2 regions of the Aeromonas intestinalis genome follow, and region 2 is predicted to be linked to the other one. Evidence: predicted binding sites of a transcription regulator. Region 2 holds the regulator's gene; the other holds the start of a gene.
What was found. Region 2 encodes NrdR, which represses ribonucleotide reductase genes. Its sites were predicted from a motif close to CACNNTATANNGTG; they were not measured.

Region 1: a site for NrdR is predicted at 7,887-7,900, ahead of nrdA (class 1a ribonucleoside-diphosphate reductase subunit alpha). Genes of this name have one in related genera too.

Annotation. Positions count from the first base shown of each region.
Region 1 is NZ_JBSTYK010000007.1:9,807-24,939, reverse strand. It holds gene ACW5W7_RS10405 (helix-turn-helix transcriptional regulator) at 43-1,113, opposite strand; gene ACW5W7_RS10400 (YjiH family protein) at 1,560-2,882, shown strand; gene gyrA (DNA topoisomerase (ATP-hydrolyzing) subunit A) at 3,090-5,852, opposite strand; gene ubiG (bifunctional 2-polyprenyl-6-hydroxyphenol methylase/3-demethylubiquinol 3-O-methyltransferase UbiG) at 6,039-6,770, shown strand; gene ACW5W7_RS10385 (HAD family hydrolase) at 6,770-7,456, shown strand; gene nrdA (class 1a ribonucleoside-diphosphate reductase subunit alpha) at 8,020-10,287, shown strand; gene nrdB (class Ia ribonucleoside-diphosphate reductase subunit beta) at 10,369-11,502, shown strand; gene yfaE (class I ribonucleotide reductase maintenance protein YfaE) at 11,563-11,880, shown strand; gene mltA (murein transglycosylase A) at 11,990-13,141, opposite strand; gene ACW5W7_RS10360 (hypothetical protein) at 13,463-14,020, opposite strand; gene ACW5W7_RS10355 (DUF1289 domain-containing protein) at 14,254-14,505, shown strand; gene fruA (PTS fructose transporter subunit IIBC) at 14,636-15,133, opposite strand, start outside.
Region 2 is NZ_JBSTYK010000005.1:102,126-117,258, reverse strand. It holds gene ACW5W7_RS08085 (hypothetical protein) at 1-121, opposite strand, end outside; gene torD (molecular chaperone TorD) at 126-794, opposite strand; gene torA (trimethylamine-N-oxide reductase TorA) at 892-3,384, opposite strand; gene torC (pentaheme c-type cytochrome TorC) at 3,408-4,571, opposite strand; gene torR (two-component system response regulator TorR) at 4,718-5,431, shown strand; gene ACW5W7_RS08060 (GFA family protein) at 5,513-5,917, opposite strand; gene ACW5W7_RS08055 (hypothetical protein) at 5,945-6,241, opposite strand; gene torT (TMAO reductase system periplasmic protein TorT) at 6,353-7,396, opposite strand; gene torS (TMAO reductase system sensor histidine kinase/response regulator TorS) at 7,467-10,268, shown strand; gene glyA (serine hydroxymethyltransferase) at 10,396-11,649, shown strand; gene ACW5W7_RS08035 (hypothetical protein) at 11,755-12,183, shown strand; gene nrdR (transcriptional regulator NrdR) at 12,334-12,783, shown strand; gene ribD (bifunctional diaminohydroxyphosphoribosylaminopyrimidine deaminase/5-amino-6-(5-phosphoribosylamino)uracil reductase RibD) at 12,954-14,063, shown strand; gene ACW5W7_RS08020 (riboflavin synthase) at 14,271-14,924, shown strand.

The DNA.
Region 1 (15,133 bases), on a different contig from region 2:
GGGCAGGATGTCCGGCTCACTCTAAGCATAGCCTGCCGAAGATCAGGAGATGGACTGCAGCAACAGCAGCAACTCGTTCTGACTGTGGCAATCCGTCTTCTTGAAGACCCCCTTCAGGGTGGATCGCACCGTCTCTACCTTGACCCCGCGCAACACGGCGATGTCATTGCTGCTGTACCCCTTGCTCATCAGCACCAGCAGCTCTTTCTCGCCGATGGTGAGAGGATAGAGGCTGGCCAGGGCTTCGATGTCCGGGTTGAAGGCGTGCTCGGGGTCGCGCAGCACCACTTCCACATAGCGCTCGAAGCGGCTGAGGCCACTCATCAGGGTGCATTGCACCAGCAGCGGTCGCAAATCCGCCTGGCGGGGAATAGACATATAAGCGCTGGCCCCCGGCAACAAATAGGAGAAGCCGTTCAATATCTCCTTGAACTGGCGTTGCTGATCCTTATTTTGCAGCGAAAAAATGCCATTGCTCGCCCGCAGCTCCACATTTTCATCGGAGATACGATTGAACGCCACATTGGAATAATGAATATGCCCTTTATCATCAATGATGGCACTGGGTTTATTATGGTTTTTAACCAGTTGTTGTAGCTGATAATTCTGCGTTTCCAGGGCGAGCAGGTTCCAATAGTGCTGACTCCAGGCCGCCAGGCCGGAATAGATCTCGCCGAGGGAAGAGATATCCTGGGCGCTGAAATCATCCTGGGTGCTGCCACGATAACTGCACAGACTGCTGAGGCCCCGCCCCTTCACCCGGCAGACGCCGCCCGCCGCATATTGGGCACCAAAACTCGCCAGCAGACCCGGTGAGCTGGAGATGGCATTGGCGTTGACGATCCCCTGGCAGCCCTTGTCCAGATAATGATTGAACCACACATCCTGGCGATGGTGTTGCACATAAAACTGCTGTTGGGCCTCGGTCAAGCCGCTCGCAAAGAGCTTGATACCGGCGCTCTTGTCATCATCCCGCAATAAAAACAGGGACGAGCTGCCGGATAGATCAACGCGAAATTGGTCCACCACCAACTTAATGTCAGAATCATTAATACCGCACTCATATAACTGGCTGATATAGGGCGATATCCTTTCTTTTACTAATGCCTTCACACCCGAACTCCTAATTCTTATTTTTATTGAAGAGGCATCTTACTCTGCAATGGGAAACTCGAGAAGCCATCAAATCAATAAAGCCTTTATAACTAATCCATGAATAGTCATGAAAACGATACATATGAAGATGGTAAAAAAAGTTTATAAATCCGAACTAATGTTTCAACTTTTCCTAATCGTTTAAAGACAGTTTCTATTCCAAAGCGCCCCGTCGACGCCACCGCCTGCCTATCCCCTCCTCTTCCCCGAGGCAGCAGCCCTGCCTCATCACTGGCTTCAAGCGATCCCGTCTGGCTCTGGCAGCATGAAATCCATACGACTCTTTCCTTTCAATTTGTTATTTTTTGGTGAATTTTTTGCTTCCATTTTGACCCATGGTCGATATTGTATATACAAATAACCATGCAAAAGGAGTTGACCCATGAGGATCACAAGGAGGAACCATGGAGCCTGAAAATACCCTGACCGCCCCTGCCCGCTCCGGGGCCGGGATCAAACTGCTGCTCACCAGCCTGCTCGGGATCGCCATCTTTTTCATTCCCTTCGAGCTCGCCGGTCGCAGCACCATTTTGGTGGACCACCTGGCCGGCTTTCTGATCGCCAAACGTCCCCTCGCCGTGGGTCTCATCCTGCTGCTTATCGCTTACGGCGCCATCACCCCCCTGCTGGACGGGCGCTGGCGTGCCCGCCCCATCGATCAGGTACTGAGTCTGTTCAAGCTGCTGGGGCTGGTCCTGGCCGTGTTGTATGTCACCGATCTTGGCCCCGCCTGGCTGATGACGCCGGACAGATTGCCCTTCCTGTTCGACAAGCTCGCCATGTCGGTGGGCCTCATCGTGCCCATCGGCGCCATGGCCCTCACCTTCCTGCTCGGATTCGGGTTGCTTGAACTCATCGGCGTCCTGATGCAGCCCGTGATGCGCCCGCTCTGGCGTACCCCCGGCCACTCCGCCATCGATGCGGTGGCCTCCTTTGTCGGTAGCTATTCGGTCGGTCTGCTCATCACCAACCGGGTCTTCCTCTCAGGGAAATACACGGTACGGGAGGCCGTCATCATCGCCACCGGCTTCTCCACCGTCTCCGCCGCCTTCATGATCATCGTGGCCAAGACCCTCAACCTGATGGGGCACTGGAACTTCTACTTCTGGTCCACCCTGGTCATCACCTTTGTCATCACCGCCATCCTGGCCCGTGTTCCCCCCATCAGCACCATGAGCGATGAGGGAGAAACCGACGAGCCACTGCCGGCGGGACAGAGCCGCTGGCAAACGGCCCTCGCTTGCGGGTTGTCCCAATCCCGACAGGCGGACTCCCTTTCCCGCCAGCTCAGGGACAATCTGAAAGATGGCGTCACCATGGCCGCCGCCGTGGTACCCACCATTTTGTCGGTCGGTCTGCTGGGATTGCTGCTGGCCCAGCACACGCCCTTGTTCGATTTGCTCGGCTGGTTGCTGTGGCCGATGACCTGGCTGCTGGATCTGGGTGAGCCGCTTGAAACGGCGCGTGCACTCTCCGCGGGGCTGGCCGAGATGTTCCTGCCCGCCATCCTGCTCAAGGATGCTGACTTGCTGGTGCGCTATGTGACGGCCGTGGTATCGGTGAGCTCCGTGCTCTTCTTCTCCGCCTCCATCCCCTGCATCCTGGCGACCAAGATCCCAATCAGCGTGGGACAGCTGGTGGTGATCTGGCTGCTGCGCACCCTGCTCGGCATATTGCTGGCGGCGCTCTGTGGTCGACTGGCGCTGGCACTCGGCTGGCTGAGCTAGCCCCTGATCTTTTCAAGGTAAAAGCAACAAAGCGCCCGAGGGCGCTTTGTTGCTATCTGGTTCACGAGGTTGCCATGTTTCTCGGTGATGTCTCTCACCGCAACGCGCGGGTTCACGTCATGATTGGCAAACTCTCCTTTCGGCCAAGCGACAGACAAAAAAAAAGAGCGACCCTGAGGTCGCTCTTCTTATCGGTGCAGACTGCGATTACTCGTCGCCGGCTACACCCTCTTCGCTGGCGTCGTCGGCAGCACCGGCGTCTGGCGCGCTGTCCGCACCTTGCGCCTGCTCACCGTCGATGGCGACGACTTCGTTCTCTTCCTCGTCGCTCTCGGCAACGCGCTGCAGGCCGACCACGGTCTCGTCTTCACCGGTACGGATCAGACGCACACCGCCGGTGTTGCGACCGATGATGCTCACCTCGGCGACGCGAGTCCGCACCAGGGTGCCGCCATTGGTGATCAGCATGATCTGGTCGGTATCCTCGACCTGGATCGCATCGATCACCTTGCCGTTGCGCTCATCCACCTTGATGGAGATGACGCCTTGGGTACCGCGGCTCTTGGTCGGGTATTCATCCAGCGCGGTGCGCTTGCCGTAGCCGTTCTCGGTGGCGGTAAGGATGGCGCCCTCGCCACGGGGGACGATGAGGGAAACCACCTTGTTGCCGCTCGGCAGACGAATGCCGCGGACACCGGCGGCGGTACGACCCATGGGACGCACGCCCTTGAAGGTGCCCTTGGTTTCGCCACCTTCGCCGTTGTCACTGCCGTCATCGTCGTTGCCGACATCATCGTCGTTCTCGACGTCGTCACCGGCATCCGCCGCATCGGCGCGGCCGCTGCCTTCTGCGAAGCGAACCACCTTGCCCGCATCGGAGAACAGCATGATCTCGTTGCTGCCGTCGGTGATGTCCACCCCGATCAGCTCATCACCCTCTTTGAGGTTGATGGCGCGAATACCGGAGGAGAGCGGACGGCTGAACGCGGACAGGCTGGTCTTCTTCACGGTACCGTCGGCGGTGGCGAAGAAGACGTACTTGTCATCGCTGTACTCTTTCACCGGCAGGATGGCGGTGATGCGCTCACCCTCTTCCAGCGGCAGCAGGTTGATGATCGGACGGCCACGGGCGCCACGGGACGCCTCCGGCAGCTGATACACCTTGAGCCAGTAGACCTTGCCACGGGTGGAGAAGCACAAGATGGTGTCATGGGTGTTGGCCACCAGCAGACGCTCCACGAAGTCCTCTTCCTTGATCCGGGTGGCCGACTTGCCACGACCACCGCGGCGCTGGGCCTCGTAGTCGGAGAGCGGCTGATACTTCACATAGCCCTGGTGAGACAGGGTGACCACCACGTCTTCCGGGGTGATCAGATCTTCGATGTTGATCTCGGCACTGGACATGCTGATCTCGGTGCGACGTTCGTCGCCGTACTGCTCGCGTACCGCCAGCAGTTCATCGCGGATCACTTCCATCAAGCGTTCCGGGCTTGCCAAGATGTGCAGCAGCTCGGCGATAAGATCCAGCAGAGACTGATACTCTTCCAGGATCTTCTCGTGCTCGAGGCCGGTCAGCTTGTGCAGACGCAGGTCCAGGATGGCCTGGGCTTGCTGTTCGGTCAGGTAGTAGTGACCCTCACGAATGCCGAACTCCGGCTCCAGCCACTCGGGACGGGCCGCGTCGTCACCCGCTTTTTCCAGCATGGAGGCCACGTTGCCGAGCTCCCAGCCACGGGCAACCAGCTTGGCCTTGGCGTCCGCCGGGGTGTCGGAGTGACGGATGAGCTCGATGATGGGGTCGATGTTGGCAAGCGCAACCGCCAGACCTTCCAGGATGTGGGCCCGATCCCGCGCCTTGCGCAGTTCGAACACAGTCCTGCGGGTCACCACCTCACGGCGGTGCAGCAGGAAGGCATCCAGGATCTCTTTAAGGTTCATCACCTTGGGCTGGTTGTTATCGAGCGCCACCATGTTGATGCCGAACGTGGTCTGCATCTGGGTGTGCTTGTAGAGATTGTTCAGCACAATCTCGCCGGACTCGCCGCGCTTGATCTCGATAACGATGCGCATGCCGTCTTTATCAGACTCATCACGCAGGGCGCTGATGCCCTCGATTTTCTTCTCTTTGACCAGCTCGGCTATCTTCTCGATGAGCCGCGCCTTGTTCACCTGATAGGGGATCTCGTGGACGATGATGGTCTCGCGACCGCTCTTGTCGTCCACTTCCACCTCGGCCTTGGCCCGCACATAGACGGAACCACGACCGGTACGGTACGCCTGCACGATGCCGGAGCGACCGTTGATGATACCGCCAGTGGGGAAGTCCGGGCCGGTGACATAGGTCATCAGCTCATCGATGGTGAGTTCACCGTTTTCGATGAGCGCCAGACAGCCGTTCACTATCTCGGTGAGGTTGTGAGGAGGAATGTTGGTCGCCATGCCCACCGCGATACCGGAGGAGCCGTTGATCAACAGGGTGGGAACCTTGGTGGGCATGACAGCCGGGATCATCTCGGTGCCGTCATAGTTCGGCACCCAGTCCACGGTCTCTTTGTCCAGATCGGCCAGCAGCTCGTGGGAGATGCGCGCCATCCGCACTTCGGTATAACGCATGGCGGCGGCGTTATCGCCATCCACCGAACCGAAGTTGCCCTGACCGTCGACCAGCATGTAACGCATGGAGAAATCCTGCGCCATGCGGACGATGGTGTCATACACGGCACTGTCGCCATGCGGGTGATATTTACCGATTACGTCACCGACCACACGGGCCGATTTTTTATAGGGCTTGTTCCAGTCGTTCCCCAACTCGTTCATTGCATACAGAACGCGGCGGTGAACCGGTTTCAAGCCATCACGCACATCCGGCAGAGCTCGTCCTACGATCACGCTCATGGCGTAATCCAGATAGGAACTCTTGAGCTCTTCTTCGATGTTGACCGGCGTGATCTCTCTGGCCAGATCGCTCATAGAAAGCCTTAATCCCTAATTAGTTGTTCTTTGGCTTAAACAGCGCGACATGGTAACACAGCGCGTGAAAGACCTTAAGCCGCAAATCAGGCTGGTTTGACAAAGTGCGTCCGTTATAATGCCCGCCAGGACAATAGATTGCGCGCCTCTCCCCCCTTGCGCGCCCCTGCCACAGGATCCATGAAAATGAACGCTGATGCCAATGTCGATCTGACAGAAATCGCCAAATTTGAAGCCATTGCCTCCCGCTGGTGGGATATGGAGGGCGAGTTCAAGCCGCTGCATCAAATCAACCCCATCCGCCTTGACTGGATCACCGACAAGAGCGGTGGCCTGTTTGGCAAGCGTACCCTCGACATCGGTTGCGGTGGCGGCATCCTCGCCGAGAGCATGGCCCGGCGCGGCGCCAAGGTGGCGGGCATCGACATGGGCAAGGAGCCGCTCGGCGTCGCCCGCCTGCACGCCCTGGAAGCCGGGGTCGAGCTCGAGTATCGCCAGATCACCGCCGAGGCACACGCCGCGGAAGTGACTGAGCAAGGGCCCAGTGGCCAGTATGATGTGGTCACCTGCATGGAGATGCTCGAACACGTGCCGGATCCGGCGTCCGTGATGCGGGCCATCGCCACCCTGGTGCGCCCGGGCGGCCAGGTAGTGGTCTCCACCATCAACCGCAACCCCAAGGCCTATCTGATGATGATCTTGGGCGCCGAGTACCTGATGAAGATGGTGCCCAAGGGCACCCATGACCACAAGAAGTTCATCACCCCGGCGGAGCTGTGCCGCATGGGTGAAGCGGCGGGCCTGGTGGTTGAGGACATGAGCGGGGTGCACTACAACCCCCTCAGCGGCCACTTCAGGCTGGGGGCCAACGTGGACGTCAACTACATGGTGAGCTTCACCCGTCCGGAGCAAGGCTGATGAGCGCCGCCAACCAGGCGCCCCTGCGCTGCGTGCTGTTTGATCTCGACGGCACCTTGCTCGACACGGCTCCGGATCTCGGCGCCGCCGTCAACCATGTGCTGATAAGCGAAGGCTTTGCACCACTCTCTGACGACATCATCCGCCAGACCACCTCCCACGGGGCGCTGGGGCTACTCAGGGCCGGCCTTGGGGACGAGCTGCTTGAAGAACTCGGGGCGACACGCCTTCGCACCGCCCTGCTCGACTACTACGCAGCTCACCTCTGTGTCGGCACCCGCCCCTATGACGGCATGCTGGATCTCATCGAATGGCTCGAAGAACAGCAGCTGCCCTGGGGCATCGTCACCAACAAGCCGGGCTTTCTCACCGAGCCGCTGCTGGCCGCCCTGCCGGCGCTGGCGGGCTGCGGTGTCACCGTCAGCGCCGACACCCTCCCGGTGCGCAAGCCCGACCCCGCCCCCATGTATTTCGCCTGCGAGCAACTCGGGGTGGATGCGGCGCACTGCCTCTATGTGGGGGATCACGTGCGCGACATCGAAGCGGGTCGCAACGCCGGCATGCGCACCGCGGTGGCGGGCTGGGGCTATCTGCACGATGACGAGGATCCCGCCGGCTGGGGCGCGGATCTGCATTTTGACACGGTGCAGGCCCTGCACCACTGGCTGCGCTACGAACTGAGCTGAATCCGGCGCATCGATTGATGGATATGGCCGGCACCTTATCGGGGCCTAGCATCCGTCGATGAACGCGCAAGACTCCACGGCAAAGCTGTTGAACATCACGAGGGGAGCCGGGTCGGGCTCCCCCTTTTCCTGCGTGGCCGTCAGCCATTTCGACCGGATCGGACAGCTTTTGTCCCTTGCCGTTCAAGGGATAACCAGCCTGAATTTGCTAGTAAAACCGACCCATTTTCGCAAGCAAAAAAAGTTATTTTAATTTTCCATCTTCGATCTTCGGACTTGCATTTGACGGATCGGACGCATGAAAACCCACTCACTGTGAGCAGTCACTAACAGATCCCATAACACCCACAATTTATCCACAGCAATGAGGTTATCCACACGTTGCAATACGGGGACGACCTCACTATCTTGTAGTTCGCATTAAAAATAACACTATATCTTGTGATTCATCGCGCAGTACGCCCCCACTCTTTACCAAGCCAGGTCCGTGGGGAGCGTGGCGCGATGGTTTTTCGGGAATCAACCGATGCCGGCAGGTATCAGCTAATAAGGGTCATCAGCCAATGAACTTGTTTGTGACGAAGCGTAACGGACACAAAGAACCCATCGATCTGGATAAGATTCACCGCGTGCTCGACTGGGCTGCCGAGAAGCTCGACAACGTGTCGGTCTCCCAGGTGGAGCTCAAGTCCCACATCCAGTTCTATGACGGTATCCGTACCGCCGACATCCACGAGACCGTCATCAAGGCTGCCGCCGACCTGATTTCCGAACAGAGCCCGGACTACCAGTACATGGCCGCCCGTCTGGCCATCTTCCACCTGCGCAAGAAGGCTTACGGCCAGTTCGAGCCGCCCCACCTCTATCAGCATGTTGCCAAGCTGGTGGACATGGGCAAGTACGACAAGCACCTGCTGACCGACTACACCCAGGCCGAATTCGAAGAGCTCAACGCCTACCTGGATCACTGGCGCGACATGGACTTCTCCTACGCCGCGGTCAAGCAGTTGGAAGGCAAGTACCTGGTACAGAACCGCGTCACCGGCGAGATCTACGAGAGCCCGCAGTTCCTCTATATCCTGGTGGCGGCCTGCCTGTTCTCCAAGTACCCGAAAGATACCCGTCTTGACTACATCAAGCGCTTCTACGATGCGGTCTCGACCTTCAAGATCTCCCTGCCCACCCCCATCATGAGCGGTGTGCGGACCCCGACCCGTCAGTTCAGCTCCTGTGTGCTGATCGAGTGCGATGACAGCCTGGACTCCATCAATGCCACCGCCAGCGCCATCGTGCGTTACGTCTCCCAGCGCGCCGGCATCGGCATCAACGCCGGCCGCATCCGCGGTCTGGGCAGCCCCATCCGTGGCGGCGAAGCCTTCCACACCGGCTGCATCCCCTTCTACAAGTACTTCCAGACTGCCGTGAAGTGCTGCTCCCAGGGCGGCGTGCGCGGCGGTGCGGCCACCCTGTTCTACCCCCTGTGGCACACCGAAGTGGAAAGCCTGCTGGTGCTGAAAAACAACCGCGGCGTGGAAGAGAACCGGGTCCGTCACATGGACTACGGGGTCCAGATCAACAAACTGATGTACCAGCGCCTCATCAAGGGCGGCGACATCACCTTGTTCTCCCCCTCCGACGCCCCTGGCCTGTATGACGCCTTCTTCGCGGATCAGGACAAGTTCGAGGAGCTCTACGTCAAGTACGAGCAGGATCCGGCCATTCGCAAGAAGACCCTGAAGGCCGTGGATCTGTTCTCCCTGATGATGCAGGAGCGTGCCGGCACCGGTCGCATCTACATCCAGAACGTGGATCACTGCAACACCCACAGCCCGTTCGATCCGGCTGTCGCCCCGGTGCGCCAGTCCAACCTCTGCCTCGAAATTGCGCTGCCCACCAAGCCGCTCAACAACGTGGATGACGAGGATGGCGAAATCGCCCTGTGCACCCTGTCCGCCTTCAACCTCGGCGCCATCGAGAAGCTCGAAGACCTGGAAGAGATGGCAGACTTGGCCGTCCGCGCCCTGGATGCCCTGCTCGACTATCAGGATTATCCGCTGAAAGCCGCGCAAAAAGGCAGCATGAATCGCCGCACCCTGGGGATTGGGGTGATCAACTATGCCTATTATCTGGCAAAAAATGGTGCTCGCTACTCCGACGGCTCCGGCCTCGCGCTGACCCACCGCACCTTCGAGGCTATCCAGTACTACCTGCTGAAGGCCTCGGTGCAGCTGGCCCGCGAGTTCGGCCCCTGCCCGGCCTTTGGCGAAACCACCTATGCCCAGGGGATCCTGCCCATCGATACCTATAAAAAGGATCTGGACGCCCTGTGCAACGAGCCCCTGCACCTGGACTGGGAAGCGCTGCGCACCGAGATCAAGACCGTGGGTCTGCGCAACTCCACCCTGACCGCCCTGATGCCGAGCGAGACCTCCAGCCAGATCTCCAACGCCACCAACGGCATCGAGCCGCCCCGTGGTCTGGTCTCCGTCAAGGCCTCCAAGGATGGCATCCTCAAGCAGGTGGTGCCGGAGTATCACCGCCTGAAGGATCAATACGAACTGCTGTGGAAGCAACCGAGCGTCGATGGTTACCTGCAGCTGGTCGGTATCATGCAAAAATTTGTGGATCAGGCGATCTCCGCCAATACCAACTACGATCCCGCCCGTTTCGAAGGCAACAAGGTACCGATGAAGCAGCTGCTCAAGGATCTGCTGACCGCCTACAAATACGGCCTCAAGACCCTGTACTATCACAACACCCGTGATGGTGCGGACGATGCCCAGACCGATCTGCAAGATGACGGTTGTGCTGGCGGGGCTTGTAAAATATAAGCCACTGCAAGATCTGATAACTGGGCGGGAGCATGAAGCTCCCGCCTTCCTGTTTCCCCCATTTCGCGACATTCGACAACCATGGCCTATTCAACCTTCTGCCAGACCCAAAACGATCAACTCAAGGAGCCGATGTTCTTTGGCCAATCGGTCAACGTGGCCCGTTACGATCAACAGAAACACGACATCTTCGAGCGGCTGATCGAGAAGCAGCTCTCCTTCTTCTGGCGCCCGGAAGAGGTGGACGTCTCCCACGATCGCATCGACTATCAGGCTCTGCCTCCCCACGAGCAGCACATCTTCATCTCCAACCTGAAGTACCAGACCCTGCTGGATTCCATCCAGGGTCGCAGCCCGAACGTGGCGCTGCTGCCGCTGGTCTCCATCCCGGAGCTTGAGACCTGGATCGAGACCTGGGCCTTCTCCGAGACCATCCACTCTCGCTCCTACACCCACATCATCCGCAACATCGTCAACAACCCGGGCCAGGTGTTCGATGACATCGTCACCAACGAGCAGATCCTCAAACGCGCTGGCTCCATCAGTCACTACTATGACGATCTGATCGAGGCCACCGCCCTCTATCACCTGCACGGGGAAGGCACCCACAGGGTCGGTGATCGCGAGCTGACCATCACCCTGCGCGGCCTGAAGAAGAAGCTCTATCTGTGCCTGATGAGCGTCAACGCCCTGGAGGCGATCCGCTTCTATGTGAGCTTCGCCTGCTCCTTTGCCTTCGCCGAGCGCGAGCTGATGGAGGGCAACGCCAAGATCATCAAGATGATCGCCCGCGACGAGGCCCTGCATCTGACCGGCACCCAGCACATGCTGAACCTGATGCGCAGCGGCAACGACGATCCGGACATGGCCGAGATCGCGGTCGAGTGCGAGCAGGCCTGCTTCGAGATCTTCAAGGAAGCTGCCATCCAGGAGAAGGAGTGGGCCGAGTACCTGTTCCAGGACGGCTCCATGATCGGCCTGAACAAGGACATCCTCTGCCAGTACGTGGAGTACATCACCAACCTGCGCATGAATGCGGTGGGCCTGCAGCCGGCCTTTGCCGGTGCCAAGCAAAACCCCATTCCCTGGATCAACACCTGGCTGTCGTCCGACAACGTGCAGGTCGCCCCCCAGGAAGTGGAAGTCAGCTCCTACCTGGTCGGCCAGATCGACAGCGAAGTGCACGCCGATGATCTCGGTGATTTCGAGCTGTGATGAGACTTGGGGCTTGTCGCGCCATGACGGGCAGCGGGTGTCGACGCGCTGGCATGCGTGATGAGTGATGCCATCGGCACCCCGTCCCCTGCACTGCGCCATGAGGCCGAGCAGGAAACCCTGACGCCCTTGGTGCACACCCAGGATGGCGTGCTGCACGCCCACCCCGGCGAGAGCGTGCTGGAGACCCTGGAACGCCACGGCCATCAAGTGGAGTTCCAGTGTCGCAGCGGCTATTGCGGCGCCTGCCGCACCCCGCTGCTCGAAGGCCGGGTGTACTACCCCAGTGTGCCGCTGGCCTTCGTCTCCCAGGGAGAGTGCCTGCCCTGCTGCTGCAAGCCGGTGGGGACCATCCGGCTGGATGTGAAGAAGGATTGAGACCCACATCCAGGTCTGGGTGATGCTCGTCACCACCTGCAGCCCACAAAAAAGCCGCCGGATAATCCGGCGGCTTTTTTATTTCTCATGCATGTGCTGCCCGCGTCGGTCAGATCCAGGGCGCGGCAGTGGGGCCGTGGTGCAGACCCAGCTTCCAGACCCGGCCGAAGTGCTTGTAGTGACCCGCGGCCACCCCGGCCTTCTCCCCCATGCCGTGGTAAAGATCCAGGTGCCCCTTCTTGACCGCACCGCCCACGTCCAGGGCGATCAAGAGCCGCAGCTGATGCTTGCCGGTCCAGTTGCCCGCCTTGTCGAGCAGCGGCACCTCCGCCAGTATGGGGGTGCCCATGGGCAGCAGGGTCTTGTCCGCCGCCACCGCCGACATGGGCAGCAACGGAATACCGGCGGCCCCCACTACGTCATTGGTGGGACGGCGTTCGAAGAAGACGTAGGAGGGGTTTTGCTCCACCAGCTCCATGACGTTCGCCTCCGGCTGACGGTTGGCCCAATCCTTGATGGCCTTCATGGACATCTGCTCCTTGGGCACCTCGCCCCTGTCGATCAGCACCCGGCCGATGCTGACATAGCCGTGGCCGTTCTTGCCGCTGTAACCCAGGTATTGCAGCCTGTCGTCATCGCCGTAGTGCACGAACCCCGAGCCCTGCACGTCCATCAGGAAGTTGTCGATGAGAGACTTGCTGTAGCCAAGCTCCAGCCCCCGGTTGGACAAGGCGCCCTGGTGGATCTGGGCCCGGGTCGGGCAACGGCCGCCGCAGTTGGGCATGGCATAGATGGGGTACTTGTACTTGGCATCCGGGCGGTGGCGCACCTCCAGTACCGGTGAGTAGTAGCCGGTGAAGAGCACGTTGCCCATGCGATCGGCGCCGCCAAGCTGGGCCAGGCTGATGCCGTAGCGAGTGATCTGGGCGGGATCGCCCCCGTTGGCTACCCAGCTGGAGAGCTGGCGATAGAGCTCGCCATAGCGGCTCGCCATCCGGCCGGAACGCTCCAGCACCAGTCGGCTCTGGGGGCCGAATCGGCTGAAGTCAGACGACTGGCGGCTGTTGACATACTCCACCCGCACCAGATCATCCGGCAGTGTGCCATCCAGATACTGCTTGCCCAGATTGACTGGCACCTCGCAGTTCAAAAAGCATCTGGCTTCAGGCTTCTTCGGGGGCACCTTGGCGGGCTCGGGATCGCTGGCACAACCTGCCAGCCCAAGCGCCAGGGCACTCAACCAGTACGCGCGTTTGTTCATAATTCCTCGTCTAACCAGAAAACGCTAACTTCATGAAAATAATGATGAATTCAATCAATGACCTGGGCTGAGACATCATCGCCGCTCAAGGCTCGCCCCCGGCCCCGTCATGGGCGGCGCTATCATACAAAAACTCGGGCCCTGTTGACCCCATAAATTGCAAAATTCATCGCACTTGTCGATCCCTGCGACACCAGGGTACGACCAAAGAGGACGGGAGGATGGCGCCGATGCGCCGCACATCAGAAAGAAAGGAGAGGCAGGTTGGCCAACTGCCCTGTCGCAGCGTGGCCAGCCCCGGACTACACGGGATACACGGGATCAGTGGGAGTAAGGCAGCGAGGAGTGATGCAGGATGATGCGCACCTTGCCATCGTCCCCCTTGCGAAAACCCCAGGTCTTGTCCACGTCCACCTCTTTGTTGTCCCGATCGACGAGGTGTACCGTCCCCATGGTCAGCGCCATGTTGCCATCGATGTAGATGGCGGCATTGTCGTAGCGGTAGCGCTGCCAGTTCTTCAGGGCAAAGCCGGTATCCGCCGGATAGGCCGGATCGTGGCCGACGAAATAGGCGAGCGCCCCCGCCTTGGTCAGGCGAAAGGTCTGTGCCCCGCTCGCCAGGGTCGGCTTGAACAGCACGGGCCCGTCGGCATAGCCATAGGCGCTGTCGAGCACGGCGTTGGCGGTCGCCCTGGCCTTGTCGATGCCTCCCGTCCGGTAGTCGTCGCTGATCTGGACCAGGGCCTTGCCCCAGCCATCCTGCGCGGCCTTGACGTCCGCCTCGGTGATGTTGCGATTGACCAGCTCGGCGGCGCCCAATGACCCGCTGGCCACCAGCCATATCAGTGCGAGACCCGATCCTTGGTGAAACCCTTTCATGTTTGTGACTCCAGATAGATGAACCGCATCTCGAAGCTTAGCCGAGGGCCGGGCACCGAGCGCCCTCCCCGGGCAGCCATCATGCCTTGCGGCCAGCACCTTCATGCCAGGTGTTCCTTTGGCTCACCCTCTCTCCCGCCGCCGATCTGGCGCGGCTATGCCCTGCATGGCTTCCCCTTCGCCAACGGGCCACTCTGGGTTATAACAAGGTAACGCGGCGCGAGAGGTGGTGAATGGAACAGCTCGAGATCTTCCCGCTCCAGAGTCCCTGCATCGGGGTCTGTGAGGTCAACAACAAGGGTTACTGCAAGGGTTGCCTGCGCAGTCGGGAGGAGCGTTTCAACTGGCTGACCATGACCCCGGCCGAGCAGCAGGAGGTGATGCGCCTGTGCCGGGGCCGCAAGGCGCGGGTGGAGGCGGCGCGGCGCAAGGCACGGGAGGCGGCCGAGCAGCCCCCATCGCCCCCTGCCGGGTGGGATTTTTAACTGCCCATCATCATTTTTTCGATCCTGTTTATCTACGCGAAGGCATGAGAGCAATAAAAAAGGCGACCATCTGGTCGCCTTTTGCACAATCCAACTACGGATTCATTTCACCCTTGACAGCGTCAACCACTCAGGCCGTTGCCAGCTTGGCCGCCGGTTGCTCCGCCCGCTTGAGCATGGCGTAGGCGACACCGGTCACCAGTGAGCCTGCCGCGATGGCCAGGATATACATGAACACATGGCTGATGGCGTTCGGGATGAAGAGCACGAACAGGCCGCCGTGAGGCGCCACCAGCTCGCAGCCGAACAGCATGGAGAGGGCGCCGGTCAGGGCGCCGCCCACCATGCAGGCCGGAATGACCCGCATCGGATCCTTGGCGGCAAACGGAATGGCCCCTTCGGAGATGAAGCACAGACCCAGCACGAAGGAGGCCTTGCCCGCTTCCTGCTCCGCCTTGATGAACTTCTTGCTGGCGAGGAAGGTGGCGATGCCCATCCCGAGCGCCGGTACCATGCCGGCAGCCATCACGGCAGCCATGGGGGCATAGGTCTTGGAGGCGAGCAGGCCGACCCCGAAGGCATAGGCTGCCTTGTTGACCGGGCCACCCATGTCGAAGCACATCATGGC
Region 2 (15,133 bases):
GGGCGCCCCCGTACAGAGCCCTGTCCGGATTGAACAACAGGGCCGCCAGCGGGAGCAGGCCCTGCTCGGTCGGAATGAAGGTGAGCAGCCAGCAAGTGATCAGCAGCAGGGCCGTCTTCATGGGATCAGTCGGCGGCTTGTGCCGGTTTGACCAGATTCAGGTAGTTGGCGTCCATGTGGAGGAAGACCCCCAGCAGGCGGGCGCTGGCGCCGTAGAAGCCGAACTTGTCGGCCTTGCGGCAAGCCTGCTCGAAATCGGTGAACCAGCCGAGCAGGTGATGATGCAACAGCTCTTCCTGCTCCTTGAGCCACTGTTCCCGCTCGCTGGCGGTACTTGCCTCGGCGGCGCGAATGATGAGATTGCCCATCAGATCCAGCTCGATGGCCAGGTGATCGGCGGGCTCCTTGTATTTGTCGCTGACATCGATGCCAAGGCGTGCGAGGCGCGCCTGCATCTCGGCCATGGGGGCCTGCATCAGCAGTTTGGCCTCCCCGCGATAGAGGGATTCGTAGGGCAGGGCGCCCTGCTTGGGATCCACCAGGAACAGACCGGCGAAGTCGGCGGCCAGTTCCAGCTGGCGATCCGGGCGCACCAGCAGGCGAGCGATGGCGTTATTGAGTTCGCCCACCGCGTCACGCATGGGATCCAGCGTGGAGAGACTCTTCAGGAAGCTGCGCACGTCATAGCTGTCGTACTCGGCAATCTGGGCGTCGCTGAGTTCGGCGGCAAACAGGGTGGAAAACCACCAGTAAAGTTCGGCCCGGCGTTCGCTGGTAGCCATAAATTCCTGCATTTTTCCTCCGTGGATGACAATCGGGAGCCTTGATGGCCCCCGATTCTAACGACTTTAAAAATAAAGGAAACTCAAGGGGCGGTTTTGGCCGCCCCGCTCACAGTGCCGGGAACATGGGGTCGATGCCGGCCGCGGATTCCGGTGCGCCAAAGGCGGTGACCGCAGGGGCCTGGCCCTGGAATTTCTCGATCTCTACCAGGGTGGTGTGGGCCGTGGTGGCCTGGGCCAGGCTGGAGGAGCCGATGTCGGCGGTCAGCACGTTGGGGTCCCCATAGGTACAGAGGGTGCCCACCTTGCCCCCTTCCAGCGGACCGTACCAGGCCCCCTCCTGGATGCGCACCACGCCGGGGGCGTAGTCATCGGAGACCACCAGCCCCGCCAGTACCTGACCGCGGCCGTTGAACACCCGCACCAGATCCCCGTCCTTGAGGCCCCGCGCCTTGGCGTCCTGCGGACTCATGTAGACGGGCTCGCGGCCCTGCACCGTGTAGGTGGCGCGGTAGGCGTCCGAGGAGCAGAGCTGGCTGTGCAGACGCTTGTCCGGGTGGCAGGATTGCAGGTGCAGCGGATACTGCTGGCTGCCCGGGCCGCCGTGGGAGCGCTCGAAGGGTTCAATCCAGACCGGATGGCCGGGGCAATCCGCATAGTCGTAGTTGGCGATGGTCTGGGAGAAGATCTCGATGAGACCGGATGGGGTACCCAGCGGTTCCAGATCCGGCTCCTGACGGAACGATTCGTGGCGTACCCAGGGCTGGCCGGCGGGGAAGGTGACGAAGCCTTCACCTTGCCAGAACTGGCTGAAGCGAGGCAGACGGATGCCGATCCCCCGGCCCTGCAGGCGGGCATCGTCATAGATGCTCTGGATCCATTCCAGCTTGCTCTTGCCACCGGTGAACTCGGCCTCGCGACCGAAGCGGCGGCAGAGATCGGCGAAGATGTCGTAGTCGTCACGGGCCTCGAACAGCGGTTCCACCACCTTGCGCATGGCCAGGATGCCGGCGTTGGAGTGGGAGCCCCACTGCTCGATGTCATCCCGCTCGTAGGTGGTGGTGGCCGGCAGCACGATGTCGGCGAAGCGGCAGCTCGCGGTCCACTGGTGATCCACGCTCACCACGGTTTCCAGCTTGCGCCAGGCCGCCACCATCTTGTTGCGATCCTGCTGGTGGTGGAAGGGGTTGTTGCCGCAGAACACCGCCATCTTCATCTCTGGATAGGTGATGGTCTGGCCGTTGAAGGCGATCTTCTTGCCCGGGTTCAGGATGCAATCCACGAAGCGCGCCACCGGGATGAACTTGGAGTAGCCCTTCCAGTCACCGTTGTGAATGGGCTTGACCCCGGGGATGACGGAGCTGAAACCGGACATGATGGGGCCCGTGCTGGTGAGAGTACCGGCGCCGTTGTAGTGCCAGCCAAAGCCATAGCCGCCCCCCGGCAGGCCGATCTGGCCCAGCATGGAGGCCAGTACCACCAGCATCCAGGCGTATTGCTCGCCGTGGTGCATGCGCTGCACGCACCAGCCGCCGATGAGCTGGGTACGGCCGCCGGCCATGGTGCGGGCCAGCTCGCGGATACGGTCGGCGGGCACGCCGCACAGTTTGGCCGCCCACTCGGCATCCTTCACCTGACCATCGCTCGTGCCGAGCAGATAAGGCAGGAACTTGTCAAAGCCGGTGGTGTAGTCCTTGAGGAACTTCTCGTCGTGCAGCTTCTCGCTGTAGAGGGTATGGGCAATCCCCAGCATCAGGGGCAGATCGGTCTGGGGATTCAGCGCTACCTGCTCGCAGCCCAGGTATTTCTGGGTCTTGGACTTGACCGGATCGACGCTGATGACCCGGATCTCCCCCCTGGCCACCTTCTCCTTGAGCTGCGCCCAGTAGTCGTAGACGCTGTGATCCGGCACCAGCCAGCCCACCTGCAGGTTCTTGATGGGATCGGATCCCCAGATGACGATGGTCTTGCTGTGCTCCAGCAGCAGGGGCCAGGAGGTCTGCTGCTCGTACACCTCCATGGCGCCCGCCACGTGGGGCAGGATCACCTGGGCGGCGCCGGTGGAGTAGTCACCGGCCTTGGCCAGATAGGTGCCGTGCAGGTTCATGGCGCGGCCCAGCATGGCACCGGCGGAGTGCAGCTTGCCCACCGACTGCCAGCCGGAGTGACCGGCGTAGAGGGCGCTCGGACCGTGGGTTTTCTGCACCCGTTCCAGCTCGTGATAGAAGAAGTCCAGCGCCTGGGACCAGGTCACCCGTACGAAGCGGTTCTGGCCGCGCTCGCGGGTGTCGGACTGATGGCCCTTGCGCAGCCAGTCCAGGCGCACCATGGGATAGCGGATGCGGGAGGGGTTGTAGACCACCTCGCTGAGCCCCTTGAGCATGTCGGTCGGGTGCTTGTCGTGCTCGAACGGCAGGGTCTCGACCCAGCGGCCGTCCACCACCCGGGCGCGGAAGGCGCCCCAGTGGGAGCCCGATTGCACCAGCTTGTCGCCGGACTCGGCGGCCATGACGGCGCGGCCGAGCAGGGAGGGACCGATGAGGGCGCTGGCACCGCTGGCCAGCAGGCCACCCAGGAAACCACGGCGGGAAATGTTGATCATGATGTTATTCCTCTTTCGAATCCTTAGTGGCTACCCTGACCGCCGGTATCGGCGGCGTGGTTCTGCAGGTATTTGAGCAGGGTGCGCTCCTCTTCCTTGCTCAGGCGGTAGTAGGCGGACATCGCCTTGAGCCCCGAGATCCAGCCGTTGGCGGTGAAGTGAGCAGGATCCGGTGCCGCGTGGCAGGAGTTGCAGGTGGACTTGTACATCTCGCCGGCGTAGTCCCAGATGGGCTGCAGCGAGGGCTCGAGCCCCTTGCCATCGACCCAGGCCTGAACCCGGACCTGCTCCCAGGGGATCTGGGTGGCTTCGTCCATCTCCTGTTTGAGCACTTGCTCGCCCGCCTTGAGTTCGTCGCGCAAAGTGGCGACGAAGACCCGCTTGCCCATGTATTCGCTCAGTACCCGACCCTTGCCGTCACGCTCGCGCCAGCCTTCGACCGACACCTGGAGACGATCGCCGCTGCGGGCCAGCACCTCGATGCGCGAGGCGGGCAGCAGCTTGCCGACGGCTGCGGTACCTTGCTCGCTGGCATAGAGATCTTTCTCGGCCAGGGTGTAGAGGGTCTCGGCGGCCGGGGCTTCCTGGGCTGCCGCCTTGAGGTTGGCGAAGGTGGCGCGGAAACCGCCGGCCATGTTCGGCAGCTCGTGGGCGATGCCCTTGTGACACTCGATGCAGTTCATGTTCTTGGCGGCGGCATCCTTCATGGCCAGGGCGGCGGCGGGGGACTGCTTGGCGTGATCCATGTTGTCGTAGCTGTGGCAGGACTTGCAGGTCTTGGAGTTCTGGCTGCTCATGCGGGCCCAGACCTTCTCGGCCAGGTGCAATCGCCTGTCCTCAAACTTCTCCTGGGTGTCGATGCTGTGGCCTATGTACTCCTGATAGAGGTCGTTGGCGGCCTCCATCTTGCGGGCCACCTTGCCGACGAAGTCCTTGGGCTGGTGACAATCGGTACAGACCGCCTGCACTCCGGAGGCGTTCTTGAAGTGAACGGACTCCTTGTACTCCGGGTAGACGGTGCTCTCCATGGAGTGACAGGAGATGCAGAACTCCAGGGAGCTGGTCTTCTCGAAGCCATAGTGCAGGCCGACGGTACCGGCCAGGGTCACGCCGACCCCGACCAGGATCAGCGCCAGCACCGACCAGCGGCGGCTGGGTGTGCGCAGGAAGTGCCACAGTTTTTTCATGGAAGGTCTCTCACATCGCTTTTTTGATGGGAGCCATGATAGGGAGCGGCTGTGAACAGGGTTGCCGGTAAAAATTAATGAAATAGGGGTATTTATGAAAAAATATGAATAGAATGTTCCCCCCTGTCCCTGCTGCGAGCCCTGCCATGCGCCACCACATTCTGGTCGTCGAAGATGATGTCGTGACCCGCGAGAAGCTGACTGGCTATTTCGAACGGGAGGGCTATGCCGTGACCGCGGTGGAAGACGGGCAGGGGATGCGCACCGCCCTGGCGGAGCAGGATATCGACCTGGTGATGCTGGACATCAACCTGCCGGGGGAAGATGGCCTGCTGCTGACCCGGGAGCTCAGAGCCCGCAGCACGGTGGGCATTATCCTGGTGACCGGGCGCAGCGATGCGGTGGACCGGATCGTGGGGCTCGAGATGGGGGCCGATGACTATGTCACCAAGCCGTTCGAGCTTCGGGAACTGCTGGTGCGGGTCAAGAACCTGCTGTGGCGCATCTCGCTGGCGGCCCCGGCTGCGCAGGCGCGCGAGCCCGATGACGATGCGGTCTGCTTCGGCCCCTGGCGCTTCGACATTCCCCGCCGTCAGCTCACCAAGGACGGGGTGCCGGTGCGCCTCACCAAGGCCGAATACGAGGTGCTGGTGGTGTTCGTCGCCCACGCGGGTCGGGTGCTGAGTCGGGAGCGGATCCTGGCGCTCACCAGCCATCGCGGGGATGGGCCGAGCGATCGCACCATAGATGTGCTGATCCGCCGGCTGCGGGGCAAGCTGGAAGAGGATCCGCGGGATCCCCGGCTGTTTGTCACCGTCCATGGCGAGGGGTATCTGTTTGCCGGTCAGATAGCCCCCTAGGCAGTGAATTGAGCTGTTTTAAATTAAATTTGTGAATTATTTAATAATAAAATTATTTATAAATAGCGAGTTATTCTGCCATCAGACTGGTGGTCGGGTCTCAAATTGCGGGCAGTCGTCCCCTATCTGGTGCCAGGGGGCCTTGGAGCCGACGAAGATGTGAAAGCCCGGCCGCTGGCTCGGCGCCTCGTCCAATACCCCGAGCCGCAGGTTGATCTTGCCGCTGCTGCGCTTCTGGCTGAACAGGCTGGCGCCGCAGTGGCGGCAGAAGGCGAGGCTGGTCTCTTCTGATTTCTGGAAGCGGGCGATGGCATCGCCGCCCTTCACTATTTCCACCTTGTCCCCATCCAGCCCGCCCACGGAGGCGTAATCCGAGCCGGAGAATTTGCGGCACTCGCCGCAGTGGCAGTTGCCCATGTAATCGAAGCTGTCCGGCAGGCGCAGCTTGACGGCGCCGCACAGGCAGCTCGCATGCAGCATTCTCATCCCTTTCCCTCGTCTCTCGGCAGTCTCTCAGGCCAGCTGGTCATCTTCGGCGCGAAACAGCACCTGCTTGCATCTGGCACAGGCCCACTCGCGCCTGAAGTCGGCAAGGTGCACCAGCCCGACTTCCAGTTGCTTGTGATGGCCGCAATGGTGGCAAAACAGGATCTCTCCGTCCACCGCCTCCGGGTGGGCGCTCAGGTACTGGGCCCGGGTCGGGACCTCTTCCCACTGGGTGGTGGGGACACGCTTGCGCTGGTGGCTGTAGTAGACCCAGTAGAACAGAAAGAACACGGTCAGGATGATAAAAGTCAGCAGATGATCCATCACAATTCCCCCGTTTGCCGTCGTGGTCTTCGGATAAAAAATGATTCGAATGAATATCTTATAAGAACCGGCAGGGGGGAATTGTGATCCGCTTCGGGTTTTGGACCGGGGTCAGGGGGTCAGCCCGACCCGGTAGACGGGGCGAAAATCCCCATCCGACAGGGAGTGCTCCGGCGCGCTCAGGGGGGCGCTCAGGGTCAGAATGGGCGGACCCATGACGCGTGGACATCGGGTTTCACTGGCATCCGGCTGGCGGAGCAGGCAGAGAGCCTGGGCCACCGCGAGGCGACCCTGTTCGCGCATCTGATCGCTGTTGGCGGCGAGGATCTTGCCCCGCAGCAGGGCGCGCTGCACCCCATGGCTGAAGTAGATGGAGAGCACTTTGGGATGGTCGGCATGGTGCTGGGCCAGCTCGTTGACCGCCACCTCGGCGGCGATGGCGCCCCCGACCAGGTAGTCGAGGTCGGGATGGTGGGCCAGCGTCTGCTGCACCAGGGTACGCTGGATCTCGCGGCTGTTGTCGCCGCGCGCCGTGGTCACCAGCCGGATGGCGCTGCCGCGGATGGCGTCGATGAAGCCGGATTCGATGAAGGAGGTGCCGCCCCTCGCGTCCGGGCCCGGGAAGAGGGCGACGGTGACGGGAGCGCTATCTGCCGGGTGGCGCTCTGCCAGCCAGTGGCCGATGCGCCAGCCCATCTGGTACCAGGGCACGCCGACCTGGGCGATGGCGAGGCCGGGGGCGAGATCGTTGACCAGCCCGAACACCGGCAGCGGGGTCTGCTTGATGGCATTGGCAAGGCCGTCGTAACTGACCGCGCCGAGCAAGATGGCATCGCTCCCCTCATCCACGCACTGTTGCAACTGTTTGCGCTGCTCGGCCAGGGCGCCGTAACCGCCCGCCTCGTGGATCCGCAGCCGGGCGCCGAGCCGCTTGGCTTCCTCCACCATGCCCTGGTTGACCGACAGCCAGTAGGCATCCCGCAGATGGGGGTAGAGGGCGCACAAGGTCAAGGGCCTGGCCAGCGGGGCCGGTGCCGACCAGCTCAGTCTGGTCGGCTGGCCGGTGAAGGCGCCATCCGGCCAGTGATCCACCTCGAAGGCGACGGCGGGGCGGACCAGCAGGACGAGCAGAATGCACAGAGAGAGGCTTCGCATGGCAGAGGGTTTTGTTAAAGTGTGAGGCCGTATTATCCGGACAAAATCGACCATAACCAAGGGATCCCCCGTGAGAATGTTTTCCGGCCTGGGTGGCAAACTGCTGCTGGCCTTCTCCCTGATGGCCATGTTGACCCTGAGTGCCTCCCTGCTCGGCTGGGTCGGCCTCAATCGTCTGCGCCAGCTGGAGCAGGGGGTGCAGCAGACCCTGGCGGGCCAGGAGAGCGCCCGCACTCTGGCGCGCCTTGGCGGCGAGATCCAGAACGCCTCCCACCTGCTGGCCATGGCGGGCAGCGAAGCGGAACGGGAACATCAGGGACGCCTGCTGACCCTGCTGGGCCAACAGATGCAGCAGGGACTGGAGCAACTTGGCACCGAGGGGGAGCTGGCGCAGTTGCATCGCCTCAGCCAGACCATCATCGGCAATCTCGGCCAGCAGGGCTGGCTGGTGGGGGAGCGGCTCACGCTCATGGCCGAAGGCGGGGCACTGCGTACCCGGTTGGTGGAGGCCGCAGGGGAGGCGGCGGAGCTCGCCCGCAGCCAGATGGAGAACGCCGAAACCGTGATGGTGGCGGGCATGGGCTCCCTCTATCGGTTGCGGGGCAAGCAGGCGGATGCCGCGCTGGATCGGCTGCTGGAGCAGGATCTCGACTGGCTGGAGCAGATGACGGAGCTGCGTCACCGCACCCTGATGCAGCAGCAGCGCATCGAGGAGATCTGGCGCAGCGAACAGCAACCCGCCTTGCAGGAGCTGCAACAGGAGAGCCGCAAGGCCCTGGCCATCTTGCAACTGCGAGCGGGCGCGGTGACGGATCCCGGCCGCCGGGCCTCGGTGGAGCAGGCGCTGGCCTTGCTGGCACAGAGTGACAAGCTGGTGCAACTGCGCAGCGACTGGATTGGCAAAGGGGAGGCGCTGCGAGTGCTGGCCTCGGCCAACGAGGTGATGATGAGTAGCCTCAACCGCCAGGTCGACAGCCTGGTGGCGGGAACCCGGGAGGCCCTCAGCCAGAGTCAGCAAGTGCTGCGCGAGCAGTTGCAACTGCTGGCCAGCGCCCTGGTACTGATCGGCCTGCTCACCCTGGGCCTGCTGATCCTGCTGATGTGGCGCATGGTCTACGGCCGCATCGTCTGGCCACTGCAACACGCGGTGGAGGGGATGAGCCGGCTGGCGCACGGGGATCTGACCCCCCAGGCAACCGGCATGCACCAGGGCCAGGACGAGCTGGCCGAACTCGGCCGAGCCTTGCAGGTGTTTCGCGACAACGCCATCGAGCTAGGCCGCTATCAGCGGGAGCTGGAGTCCCGGGTCGAGGAGCGCACCGGCCAGCTCAGCCATGCCAACCAGCGCCTCAACGAGGAGGTGGAGAAGCAGCGCCAGGCCAGGGATGAGGCGGAGCAGGCCAACCGGGCCAAGTCGGTCTTCCTCGCCACCATGAGCCACGAGATCCGCACTCCCATGAACGGCATTCTGGGGGGGCTCAGCCTGCTGGAAGATACCCACTTAAACCTGGAGCAGCAGCGCTATCTGGCCGCCATCGGCCACAGCGGTGAATCCTTGCTGGAGATCCTCAACGACATCCTCGATTACTCCAAGATTGAGGCGGGGCACGTGGAGGCACGCCGGGAGCCCTTCCCGCTGCGGCAACTGGCGGAGGATCTCTGCACCCTGTTTCGGCCGAAGGCCGAGGCCAAGGGGCTGTGCCTCGAACTGAATTACGGTGACACCCTGCCTGCCGTGGTGGAGGGGGACATGGGCAAGCTGCGCCAGGTGATCGGGAACCTGCTTGGCAACGGGGTCAAATTCACCCGCACGGGGCGCATCACCCTGTCCGTGATGCCGCTGGGGTGCGCCGGCCCCTGTGCCGAGCCCTGCATCGAGTTCGTGGTCGAGGATACCGGCCCCGGTATCCCGGCAGAGGAGCAGCAGGCGGTGTTCGAGGCGTTCCGCCAGCGCAAGCGGGATCTCGGCCATCAGGGGGGCACGGGGCTGGGTCTTGCCATCAGCCGACGGCTGGTGAGCGCCATGGGAGGGGAATTGCAACTGAGCAGCCAGCCGGGGGAAGGTTGCCGGTTCAGCTTCAGTCTGCCGCTGCAACGCTCGGCGGCCCTGCTGCCCGCCGAGCCCCAACCCGTCATGCTGAGTCAGCCCCGGCAGATCCTGCTGGTGGAGGACAACGAGATCAATCGCCTGGTGGCCCAGGGCATGCTGGCACGCCTCGGCCACAGAGTCACCCTGGCGGAGGATGGGCGCACGGCGCTGGCCTGGATCAGTGAGCGCCCCTTCGATCTGGCCCTGCTCGACATCAACCTGCCGGACATGGACGGCATCAGTCTGCGGGAGGATCTCGATGCCATCAGCGAGGAGGTCCATGGACGCCCCCTGCCTGCCATCGCGGTCTCGGCCCAGATGTATCCCGAAGATATTCGCCACTGCCTGGCTGCCGGTTTCGCCGACTTCGTGGGCAAGCCCATGCGGTTGGCAACCCTGGCCAGCGCCATCGCCCGTCAATGCAAGGCAGGCTCCGGCGAGCCAGCAAGGGAGACAGACCTCGCTTCGGACAATGGGGTGCTGGAGGCGGATCTGCCGGTGCTGGGTCTGCCGCGCATTCGCCAACTGGTCGCCCTGTTCGAGTCGCAAGGCGCCGAACTGGTGGCCGAACTGACCACGAGTGAACCCGGTGAGGTACGTCGCCAGTTGGCCCACAAGCTCAAGGGCAGCGCCCTGGCGCTGGGATTGACCGAGTTTGCGAAGCGCTGCGCCGAGCTGGAAGCGGGGGAGGGGGATCCGCGCTCACTGACCCCGGCATTCGAGGCGGCGATCCAGGGATTGCGGCGCTGGCTGATGGCGAAAGCGGGGGCCACCGAGGGATGAAATTCGCCTTTAGTAACATGGATTCAACATTTTTTTAGGTGGTTGGACTGTCTCTTTGATCCCGCTCACGTTACAATGCCGCGGCCCACTTCACCTATCGCGCAAACGATTTTCAGGAGATATACGGATGTTGAAACGTGACATGACCATCGCCGGCTATGATCCAGAGCTGTGGCAGGCCATCACAGACGAGACCCGTCGTCAGGAAGAGCATATCGAGCTGATCGCGTCTGAGAACTACACCAGCCCCCGCGTCATGGAAGCCCAGGGCTCCCAGCTGACCAACAAGTACGCCGAAGGCTACCCGGCCAAGCGTTACTACGGTGGTTGCGAGTATGTGGACGTGGTCGAGACCCTGGCCATCGAGCGCGCCAAGGAACTGTTCGGCGCCACCTATGCCAACGTGCAGCCGCACTCCGGCTCCCAGGCCAACAGCGCCGTCTACATGGCCCTGCTGCAACCGGGTGATACCGTGCTCGGCATGAACCTGGCCCACGGCGGTCACCTGACCCACGGCGCCCCGGTGAACTTCTCCGGCAAGCTGTACAACATCATTCCCTACGGCATCGATGAGTCCGGCAAGATCGACTACGTCGAGATGGAGCGTCTGGCGGTTGAACACAAGCCGAAGATGATGATCGGCGGCTTCTCCGCCTACTCCGGCGTGGTTGACTGGGCCAAGATGCGCGAGATCGCCGACAAGGTCGGTGCTTATCTGTTCGTCGACATGGCTCACGTGGCCGGCCTCATCGCCGCTGGTGTCTACCCGAACCCGGTGCCCCATGCCCACGTGGTCACCTCCACCACCCACAAGACCCTGGCCGGTCCCCGTGGTGGCCTGATCCTCTCCGCCACCGACGACGAAGATCTGTACAAGAAGCTGAACTCCGCCGTCTTCCCAGGTGGTCAGGGCGGCCCGCTGATGCACGTCATCGCCGGCAAGGCCGTGGCCTTCAAGGAAGCCCTCGAGCCCGAGTTCAAGACCTACCAGGCCCAGGTGGTGAAGAACGCCAAGGCGATGGCCGCGACCTTCATCGAGCGCGGCTACAAGATCGTCTCCGGCGGCACCGACAACCATCTGATGCTGGTGGATCTGATCGGTCGCGAGCTGACCGGCAAAGAGGCCGATGCGGCCCTCGGCAAAGCCAACATCACCGTCAACAAGAACGCGGTGCCGAACGATCCGCGCTCTCCCTTCGTGACCTCGGGTGTGCGTATCGGTACCCCGGCCATCACCCGTCGCGGTTTCAAGGAAGCCGAGTCCATCCAGCTGACCCATTGGATCTGCGATGTACTGGACAACCACGACAACGACGAAGTGCTGGCCAACGTGCGCGAGCAGGTGCTGGATATCTGCCGTCGTCTGCCGGTCTATGCCTGATAAGTCAGAGCTTCTGGTATAAAACAATGCCACCCTCGGGTGGCATTGTTGTTGATAGGGGGGCGTCACCTGGGCGCCGCCTCAGCCAGCCAAGAGAATCAGCGTATGCCCAATCAGACCTCGCTCAGCGATGACGACCTTGTCTCGTCCGTCCGCGCCCAATATCACTTTCGCCCAAGCCCCGAGGGGTTGATGGCCTGGGATGTGCGCCGGCTGATCAGGGTCGGCCGCGGGTTGCCGGTGCGAGCCCTGCCGCTGGCTCTGATAGCGGAGCTGGACAAGGAGCACTGGTACGGTCACGGCAGCGAGGCGCCCACGGTGCGCAGCATAGTGGAGCATTGCCAGCTGATGCTGGCCGCCGATCTCGCCTATCCCATCATCCTCGACAGCGAAGGCCGGGTCATGGATGGCATGCATCGGGTCGGCAAGGCGTTGATGCTGGGGAACACGCACATCCACGCGGTGCAGTTTGCGCAGGATCCGGCGCCCGATTATGTGGATTGTGATCCCGACAGCCTGCCCTATGACGACTGAGTGCCTCGAACATGCCAATGCCACCCTCGGGTGGCATTGTTTTTTCTGGGCTTTTACCGGTTTTAGGTGGCCGTGTTACACTGGCAGGCCAAGATCCTGACCCGAGTGGCAGGTGTCCCTTAGTTTCCTGGAGTGTGCGCCGGAGGTCTGATGCATTGCCCGTTCTGTAGTGCCGTTGATACCAAGGTGATCGATTCCCGTCTGGTGGCGGAAGGCCATCAGGTGCGCCGCCGCCGCGAGTGTCTGCTCTGTCACGAGCGCTTCACCACCTTCGAGATGGCCGAGCTGGTGATGCCCCGCATCATCAAATCAAACGGCTCCCGCGAGCCCTTCAACGAGGAGAAGCTCAGGGGCGGCATTCTGCGGGCGCTGGAGAAGCGACCCGTGAGCATGGAGGCGATCGAGAAGGGGGTGAATCACATCAAGTCCCGCCTGCGCGCCACCGGCGAGCGGGAAGTGGCCTCCCAGTTGCTGGGCAACCTGGTGATGGACGAGCTCAAGAGCCTCGACAAGGTGGCCTATATCCGTTTCGCCTCCGTCTATCGCAGCTTCGAAGATATCCGCGAATTTGGCGAAGAGATTGCCAAGCTGGAGAAGTAACGAGGGTGAGCAAGGCAATATCCGCTTCGCCACTCTCTACCTCAAGACGCGAGGATATCCGCCTTGTTTGTGACAAGAAGCGGCGAAGAGCTTGCCAAGCTGGAGAAATAAGCCAGCCACCCACAGATTGTGTTAGAACCCCTATTTTCTCGCGTTGAACGGGAGCCCAGATGTTTAGTCAAGACGATTATCAATGGATGAACCGGGCCCTCGAGCTGGCCCGCCGTGGTCGCTATACCACGGCCCCCAACCCCTGCGTCGGCGCCGTGCTGGTCAAGGCGGGCGTGGTGGTGGGAGAGGGCTGGCACCAGCGTGCCGGTGAACCCCACGCCGAGGTATATGCCCTGCATGCCGCCGGGGAAGAGGCCCGTGGCGCCACCGCCTACGTGACCCTGGAACCCTGCTCCCATCACGGTCGCACCCCGCCTTGTGCCGAGGCGCTGATCAAGGCCGGGGTGACCCGGGTGGTCGCCGCCATGGTGGATCCCAATCCCCAGGTGGGCGGGCGCGGCCTGCGCATGCTCTCCGAGGCGGGCATCAAGGCGGACTTCGGCCTGCTGAGCGCCGAGGCCGAGGCCCTCAATCCCGGCTTCTTCAAGCGGATGCGCACCGCTTTCCCCCAGGTGACGGTGAAGCTGGGTGCGAGTCTCGATGGTCGCACCGCCATGGCGAGCGGCGAGAGCCAGTGGATAACCGGCCCCCTGGCCCGCGCCGACGTGCAGCGCCTGCGTGCCCGCCACGACGCCGTCTTGTCGAGTGCCGAGACGGTGCTGACCGATGGCGCCTCGCTCAACGTGCGCTGGGACGAGCTGCCCCCCTCGGTGAAGGCGGTCTACCCGAAGGAAACCCTGCGCCAGCCCCTGCGGGTGGTTATCGATTCCCAGAACCGGCTGACCCCGGACTTGCCTCTGTTCAAGACCACGGGTCCCGTGCTGCTGGCCCGTCACAAGGTGGACGGGGACTGGCCCGAGTGGGTGCAGCAGCTGGAGCTGCCGCTGCTCGACGGCAAGCTGGATCTGGTGAGCCTGTTCATGCTGCTGGCCAAGCGCAACATCAACTCCGTGCTGGTGGAGGCGGGGCCGCGCCTGTGCGGCGCCCTGCTCGGCAAGGGGCTGGTGGATGAATTGGTACTCTATCAGGCGCCCAAGCTCCTGGGTGACGAGGGACGTGGTCTGTTCCACCTGCCCGAGTTGACCCGGCTGTTCCAGGCGCCCAAGCTCAACCTCAAGGATGTGCGGCTGGTGGGGCAGGATATCCGCATCACGGCCAAAATTGCTTAACCAGCCGCCTGGTGCCGGCTCAAAAAGGTGCGGCGGGTGGCCGATTGAACCAGGCAATCCGCATCACGGGCAAGATTGCCTAGCCACGCGCTTCAAGGCTGGGTGGCCGTGTGAGGGCAACATCCGCCCCACGACCACCAGGGCCTGCGAGGCGCACTTTCCACATTTTCAGAGACGGGGGCAGGCCCCGTCATCAAGGTGATCTGCATGTTTACCGGAATTATCGAAGCCATGGGGACCCTGGCTGCCCTGCGCCGTCAGGGGGAGGACATGGCCCTCACCGTGCATGCCCCGACCCTGGACTTCAGTGACGTCAAGCTGGGCGACTCCATCGCCACCAACGGCGTCTGCCTGACCGTGGTGGCCCTCGGCGACAAGAGCTATACCGCCGACGTGTCGCTGGAAACCCTGTCCCGCACCGGTTTTGCCGAGGCCAAGGTGGGGGATGCGGTCAACCTGGAAAAAGCCCTGATGCCGACCTCCCGCCTCGGTGGCCATCTGGTCTCGGGCCACGTGGATGGCATCGGCGAGGTGAAGAGCAAGTCCGGCAGCGGCCGCGCCATCGAATACTGGATTGCGGCACCGACCGATCTTGCCCGCTACATCGCCGAGAAGGGCTCCATCGCGGTGGATGGCATCAGCCTCACGGTCAACGCGGTAGAGGGCAATCTGTTTCGCCTTACCATAGTGCCCCACACCGCCCAGGAGACCACGATCGCGAACTGGAAGCCGGGCCATAAGGTGAACCTCGAGGTGGATCAGATAGCCCGCTATCTGGAGCGGCTGATGCAGGGCAGGGCCCAGGAACAGAGCGGCTCGACCCTGACCCTAGAAAAACTGGCCCAATCCGGCTTCTTGTAGGCAGTGCAAGTCTCTGTCTGGTTGAAAATGACAGTTGTACTTTGCTATGGATTCTCTGTTTTGCAGTTGAAGTTGCTGCTTGATGGCGGCGATTCAGTGGGGCTGGAGGGCCTTGGCAGGGAGCCCGGCCGCTCATGCACCGGCACACCTTGCTGATTGATGGGTCAAAACGGTTTTCTGTGATCCCGCTCAGGTTGAAACGGGGGCCG